2 regions of the Streptomyces sp. NPDC026522 genome follow, and region 1 is predicted to be linked to the other one. Evidence: riboswitches for the same ligand, from Rfam matches in the RefSeq annotation. Region 1 holds a riboswitch; the other holds the start of a gene.
The links. Region 1 has a riboswitch for glycine ahead of gcvP (aminomethyl-transferring glycine dehydrogenase). Riboswitches for the same ligand answer to the same signal wherever they lie in the genome.
Positions count from the first base shown of each region.

Region 2: it holds a riboswitch for glycine, as region 1 does, so the genes downstream of both, gcvT (glycine cleavage system aminomethyltransferase GcvT) here and gcvP (aminomethyl-transferring glycine dehydrogenase) in region 1, are expected to answer to the same signal.

Region 1 is NZ_JBVHQF010000007.1:434,444-437,843, forward strand. It holds gene gcvP (aminomethyl-transferring glycine dehydrogenase) at 1-1,672, opposite strand, end outside; glycine riboswitch at 1,868-1,966, opposite strand; gene ACZ4M3_RS21035 (PRC-barrel domain-containing protein) at 2,085-2,471, shown strand; gene ACZ4M3_RS21040 (DNA polymerase IV) at 2,468-3,400, opposite strand, start outside.
Region 2 is NZ_JBVHQF010000002.1:788,705-792,104, reverse strand. It holds gene ACZ4M3_RS08210 (enhanced serine sensitivity protein SseB) at 1-383, opposite strand, end outside; gene ACZ4M3_RS08205 (AAA family ATPase) at 740-1,378, opposite strand; glycine riboswitch at 1,612-1,715, shown strand; gene gcvT (glycine cleavage system aminomethyltransferase GcvT) at 1,876-2,991, shown strand; gene gcvH (glycine cleavage system protein GcvH) at 3,115-3,400, shown strand, end outside.

The sequences.
Region 1 (3,400 bases):
AGAGACGTTCCTCCAGCTCGGTGATGAGCGTGAGGTAGCCCTCGGCCTGCTCCACCGGGGCGAACGGGTGCAGCTGGCCGAACTCGGGCCAGGTGACCGGCTCCATCTCGGTGGTCGCGTTGAGCTTCATGGTGCACGAGCCCAGCGGGATCATGCCGCGGTCCAGCGCGTAGTCCTTGTCCGCGAGCTTGCGCAGGTAGCGCAGCATGGCGGTCTCGCTGCGGTGCTGGTGGAACACCGGGTGCGTCAGGTACGCGTCCGAGCGCAGCAGGCCCTCGGGCAGCGCGTCCGCGGCGGTGGCGTCCAGGGCCTCGATGTCCGCGGTGACGCCGAAGGCGGCCCACACGGCCTCGATGTCGGCGCGCAGCGTCGTCTCGTCACAGGCGACGGAGACGAGGTCGGCGCCGGCCTGGTAGAGGTTCACCCCGCCCTCGCGGGCGGCGGCCACGACCTCCGCGGCCCGGCCCGGGACCCGGGCGGTGACGGTGTCGAAGTACGCGCCGTGCACGATCTCGACCCCGCCGGCCGTCAGGCCCGCGGCGAGCAGGGCGGCGTAGCGGTGGGTCCGGCGGGCGATCGTGCGCAGGCCGTCCGGGCCGTGGTAGACGGCGTACATGCCGGCCATGACGGCGAGCAGCACCTGTGCGGTACAGATGTTGCTGGTGGCCTTCTCCCGGCGGATGTGCTGCTCGCGGGTCTGGAGCGCGAGGCGGTACGCCTTGTTGCCGTCCGCGTCGACGGAGACGCCGACCAGGCGGCCGGGCAGCGAGCGGGCGTGCTTGGCCTGGACGGCCATGTAGCCGGCGTGCGGTCCGCCGAAGCCCATCGGGACACCGAAGCGCTGCGTGGTGCCGACGGCGATGTCGGCGCCCAGCTCGCCCGGGGAGGTCAGCAGGGTCAGCGCGAGCAGGTCGGCGGAGACCGTGACGACGGCACCGAGCTCGTGCGCCTGGTCGATGACCGGCTTGATCTCGCGCACCGCGCCGGAGGCGCCGGGGTACTGGAGCAGCACACCGAAGACACCGCGCTCGGCGATGTCGGCCGGGATGCCCTCGGACAGGTCCGCGACGACGACCTCGACCCCGATCGGCTCCGCACGGGTCTCGATCACGGCGATGGTCTGGGGGAGCGCGTCGGCGTCGATCAGGAAGACACCGCCCTTGACCTTGCCGACGCGCCGGGCCAGCGACATGGCCTCGGCCGCCGCGGTGCCCTCGTCGAGCAGGGAGGCGCCGGAGGTCGGCAGGCCGGTCAGGTCGGCGACGACGGTCTGGAAGTTCAGCAGCGCCTCCAGCCGGCCCTGCGAGATCTCGGGCTGGTACGGCGTGTAGGCCGTGTACCAGGCCGGGTTCTCCATGACGTTGCGCAGGATCACCGGCGGCGTGAAGGTGCCGTAGTAACCGAGGCCGATCATGGAGGACAGGACCTGGTTGCGGTCGGCGAGCGAGCGCAGCTCGGCCAGCACCTCGGCCTCGGTCCGCGCCTCGGGCAGGTTCAGCGCGGCCGCGGTCTTGATCACATCCGGTACGGCGGCGGCGGTGAGTTCGTCCAGGGAGCCGTAGCCCACCTGGGCGAGCATCTTGGCCTGCGCCTCGGCATCCGGGCCGATGTGGCGCTGCTCGAAGGGGATGCCTCGCTCCAGCTGAGAGAGCGGAATGCGGTTGGCGGTCATGTACGGAGGCCTCCTGGTCGTACGACCTGCGAGGGGCACCACGGCGCGGGCACCCGGACGGCCTCCCCCTCTGTCATCTCAACCTGAGAGCTTCGCCGGAGTCGCGGGACGGCCCGCGGATCCGGCTTTCACCGTCGGTGAGGAGGGGAACCGGCACTGCGCACCCGGTACCCGCCCCTGCTTTCCAGAGTGGCCTCGTCACGTGCGGTACGTATGCCTGAGAGATTCCGGGGAGGATTTGCTCCTTCGGCGCCTCCGTCGTGCTCACTCGGAGGACTCTCCCGCACAGGGTCAACAGCCACCGCCCAGCGTACCAGCGAGGATCTGGAAGCTCCCTCGAGTGGCCCCCTGTGCGGATATGCCCTTCTGTAGTCATTACGGAGGAGTTGCGACCAGTTGGAGGGACCGGACCGTGCAGACCGACATCGATCCCCGCAGTCTCATCGGCCGCAAGGCGTTCGACCGCAATGGCGCCAAGATCGGCACCGTGGACGAGGTCTACCTCGACGACGCCACCGGCGTTCCCGAATGGGCCGCCGTGCGGACCGGCTTGTTCAGCCGGGACGCCTTCGTCCCCCTGGAGCCCAGTGAGGTGGTCGACGACACCCTGCGGGTGCCCTTCGAACGCTCGCTGATCAAGGAGGCCCCGGACTTCGGCGTCGGGCGCCACCTCTCGCCGGAACAGGAGCTCCAGCTCTACCACCACTACGGGCTGGACGTGACCCTCCCGACGGACTTCCACCGGCCCCCGCCCCCGACGCAGCCCCGGGACTTCGGCAGCCTGGCCGGCGAAGGCTAAGGGCTGTCCGCCGGGGGCGACTCCTCCTCCCCTACCAGCGGCAGCGGGTCGGACGGCTCCAGCTCGGGGTCGTCCAGCCGGAAGGTCCGTACCCGGCCGGGCGCCGAGCCGGGCCGCTCGAAGCGCACGGTCACCCGGCCGACCCCGCTGCCCTGGACCCAGCCCGGGCCGTACACCGCGTGCCGGACGTCACTGCCGGCCGGCCAGCGGCGCTCGGCGGTCGGCTCCGGCTCCGGCCCGCCCCCCGCGGCCGGTACGAGCGCCACCGCCGGGCCGACCGCTCCGCCCGGCTCCCGCGCCCCGTCCGGCCCAGCGGCCGCCGCCTCCCCCACCGCGGCGTCCGCCGCGCCCTCCTGCGCGGCCTCGTCCGCCTCCTGCGCGGCCAGCGCGTCGGCCTGCGCGAACAGGTCCTCCTGGGTGTAGTCCGCCAGCCCCGTCACGCCGACGCCCAGCAGCCGGACCCCGCCGGTGGTGTCCACGGCCTCCAGCAGCCGCGCAGCGGCCTCCCGGACCACTCCCGGGTCATCGGTGGGACCCCGCAGCGTCTCCGAGCGGGTCAGCGTCGAGAAGTCGTAGCGCCGGACCTTCAGCACGATGGTGCGCCCGGAGTGCCCCGAACCGCGCAGCCGCCCCACACAGCGGTCGGCGAGCCGCTGCACCTCGTACCGGATCCGCACCCGGTCGTGCAGGTCGACGTCGAAGGTGTCCTCCACCGAGACCGACTTCGCGTCCCGCTCGGCGACCACCGGCCGGTCGTCCAGGCCAAGCGCCATCCGGTACAGCCCCGCGCCGTGCGCCCGCCCCACCATCCGGACCAGCTCGTCCTCCCCGGCCTCGGCCAGGTCCCCCACCGTGGTGATCCCGGCCCGCCGCAGGTGCTCCCCGGTGGCCGGCCCCACCCCCGGCAGGGTCCGCACCGACATCGGCGC
Region 2 (3,400 bases), on a different contig from region 1:
GTGCGGCCGGTGCGGCAGAGTTCCGCGACGGCGGGCGGGGGGAGCGGTACGCCGACCGCGCCCTCGGGGTTGAGCGCGATGCCGAGCTGCGGGGGCAGGCCGCGGGCGAACTCGACGGCGGGGGCGACGGCGAAGTCCATGGCGGGGCCGGCGCAGACGCGGAACTGGGCCTCGGAGCTGTAGACGGGGACGTAGGCGTCGCCGCCGATGAGCATGGTCGGGAGGTTGAGGGCGGTGTGCGCGGGGCTGCCGCCGGCGGGCAGCGGCACCCAGACGTGGCTGCGGCCGAGCACCTCCAGGATCCGGGCGCCGGCGTCGGCCTGCCCCAGGGCTGCGCCGAGCACGTGCTCCAGCTCGTTGTCGGGCCACCCGCCGCCGTGCATCTGCCGCCTCCACCACTCGCTCCGCGCTCCTGTGCCGACCCTATTCCGTCCCTCCGTCCCCCCACACCCGGGGTCGCCCCGGGCGGGTTCGGTCCGGCCCGGCACATCCGGCCTCGCCGGCGTTTGAGTGGGGGTCCCCCCGGACGGAGTCTGGGAGAGGGTCCGGGGGGGAGCCCGGTGCCCGGCGGAGCCGGGTTTCCTGGGGCTCCGCCCCAGACCCCGCGCCTCAAACGCCGGCGAGGCTGGATGTGCCGGACCCGCGCCGCAAACGCCGGCGAGGCCGGGTTGTGCCGGACCCGCGCCGCAAACGCCGGCGAGGCTGGGTTTGACCCGCGCCGCAAACGCCGGCGCCCCCGTCAGGGGAAGTGGATGTGGGTGACCGCGGCAGCGGCGGGGCGGTCGAGGAGGGTGACCGACGCGCACCCCGCCGGCGGCCGGCCCGCTTCCGCCGCGCGGAGCAGGCGGGCAACCGCCGCCCGGTGGCGGGTGAACGCGTACGCCGACACCCGCCGCCCCCGCTCCGCCTGCCCGGCCAGCGCCTCCTCCGCGGTGGTGTCCAGCAGCACCAGGTGCAGCGCCCGGCCGCGCCGCCGCGCCGCCCCCGCCAGGAGCCACCGCACCCACGCCTGGCTCCCGCAGTCGTGCACCACCACCGACGCCCCCGACCGCACCACCCGCCACAGCCCCCAGTAGTGCGCCGCCCGCACCACCGGCCGGTACGCGGCGTACGGCAGCGCCCCCGGCAACCGCCGCTCCCACCGCTCCCGCGTGTCCTGCGAGTCGATCGCCCCGACCCCCGCCGCCCGCTTGATCAGCGTGCTCTTGCCGCCCCCGGGCAGACCGGACACCACCACGATGTCCCCCTCGCCGAAGCCGAGCCACCTCGGCCCCCGGGCCCCCGCCCCCCGCAGGTCCCGCACCCGCCCCGGCTCCACCGGCGCGGCCGCCCGCCGCTGCGCCGGAACGCCCTCAAGGGTCCCCGTGAACGCCGGCATTCCGAACCTCCGCACAGTGATCGCCTCCCCCGAACCGGACCCTGGGCCCGGGCCCGGGGCCCCGGGACCGTGCCCACTGAATGTAAAGAGACGGTAATCCGGTCCACCCGGTTCCGCCCCGCCCGCTGGAGCCCCGCTCGGTTCCGCACGGACTTTCGGGCCCGCCCCGCCCACACCCGCCCGCCTCGTGCAATGATGTGCGCCATCTGGACACCAACTGCATACCGGCCGCTTGAATCCGCGCGGGAGAGTCCCGGCAGGCCGCAAGGCCGTGCCCGGGCGCCGAAGGAGCAAGTTCCTCCCTTGAATCTCTCAGGCCCCGTACCGCGTGGATGAGGCAGATCTGAAAAGCGGGCTGCTCGACAGCTCCACCCAAGGTGCAAGCCGATGACGCGCCCGCCCGGTGCGGGAACTCTCGGCGAACCTCTCAGGTTCCGATGACAGATGGGGAGGACCGTCCTCGTCATGTCATGCCCTGGGACCCGGGAGCCACACCCATGAGCACTGCCCCCCGCCTGACCGCGCTCGACGCGCTGCACCGCTCGCTCGGTGCGACCATGACCGACTTCGCGGGCTGGGACATGCCGCTGCGCTACGCCAGTGAGCGCGACGAGCACAACGCCGTGCGCACGAAGGCCGGTCTCTTCGACCTGTCCCACATGGGCGAGATCACCCTGACCGGCCCCGAGGCCGTCAAGGCCCTGGACCACGCGCTGGTCGGCAACATCTCCACCGTCGGCGTCGGCCGCGCCCGCTACACGCACATCTGCCAGGAGGACGGCGGGATCATCGACGACCTGATCGTCTACCGCCTCGGCGAGAGCGAGTTCATGGTCGTCGCGAACGCCTCCAACGCGCAGGTCGTCCTGGATGCCCTGACCGAGCGCGCCGCCGGCTTCGACACCCAGGTCCGCGACGACCGTGACGCGTACGCGCTGATCGCCGTCCAGGGTCCGGAATCCCCCGGCATCCTGGCCTCCCTCACCGACGCCGACCTGGACGGGCTCAAGTACTACGCCGGCCTGCCCGGCACGGTCGCCGGCGTCCCCGCGCTGATCGCGCGTACGGGCTACACCGGCGAGGACGGCTTCGAGCTGTTCGTCGCCCCCGAGCACGCCGTGGAGCTGTGGCAGGCGCTGACGAAGGCCGGCGAGGGCGCCGGCCTGGTCCCGGCCGGGCTCTCCTGCCGGGACACGCTGCGCCTGGAGGCGGGCATGCCCCTGTACGGGCACGAGCTGACCACCTCCCTGACCCCGTTCGACGCGGGTCTGGGCCGGGTCGTGAAGTTCGAGAAGGAGGGCGACTTCGTCGGCCGCGCCGCCCTGGAGGCCGCCGCCGAGCGCGCCGCCACCAATCCGCCGCGCAAGCTGGTCGGCCTGATCGCCGAGGGCCGCCGGGTCCCGCGCGCCGGTTTCCCGGTCGTCGCCGACGGCAAGGTGATCGGCGAGGTCACCTCCGGTGCCCCGTCGCCGACGCTGGGCAAGCCGATCGCGATGGCGTACGTGGACGCGGCGTACGCCGCGCCCGGCACCTCCGGCGTCGGCGTGGACATTCGCGGTACGCATGAGCCGTACGAGGTCGTGGCGCTGCCGTTCTACAAGCGGCAGAAGTAGTCCCGCTCCGGCCGCGTACCGCGTCACCGCCGCACGGAGCCCCGTACGGCGGCCGTACCGCGCTGTCCCAGTACCCGAGACCACCGTTCGTATCCACTCCCCCGCATCCAGGAGAATCAGGTCATGAGCAACCCCCAGCAGCTGCGTTTCAGCAAGGAGCACGAGTGGCTGTCGAGCGCCGAGGACGGCGTCTCGACGGTCGGCATCACGGAGTTCGCGGCCAACGCGCTCGGTGACGTCGTCTACGCCCAGCTCCCCGCCGTCGGCGACACGGTGACCGCGGGCGAGACCTGTGGTGAGCTGGAGTCGACCAAGTCGGTCAGCGACCTGTACTCCCCCGTCTCCGGTGAGGTCGTCGAGGCCAATCAGGACGTCGTGGAAGACCCGGCGCTGGTGAACTCGGCCCCGT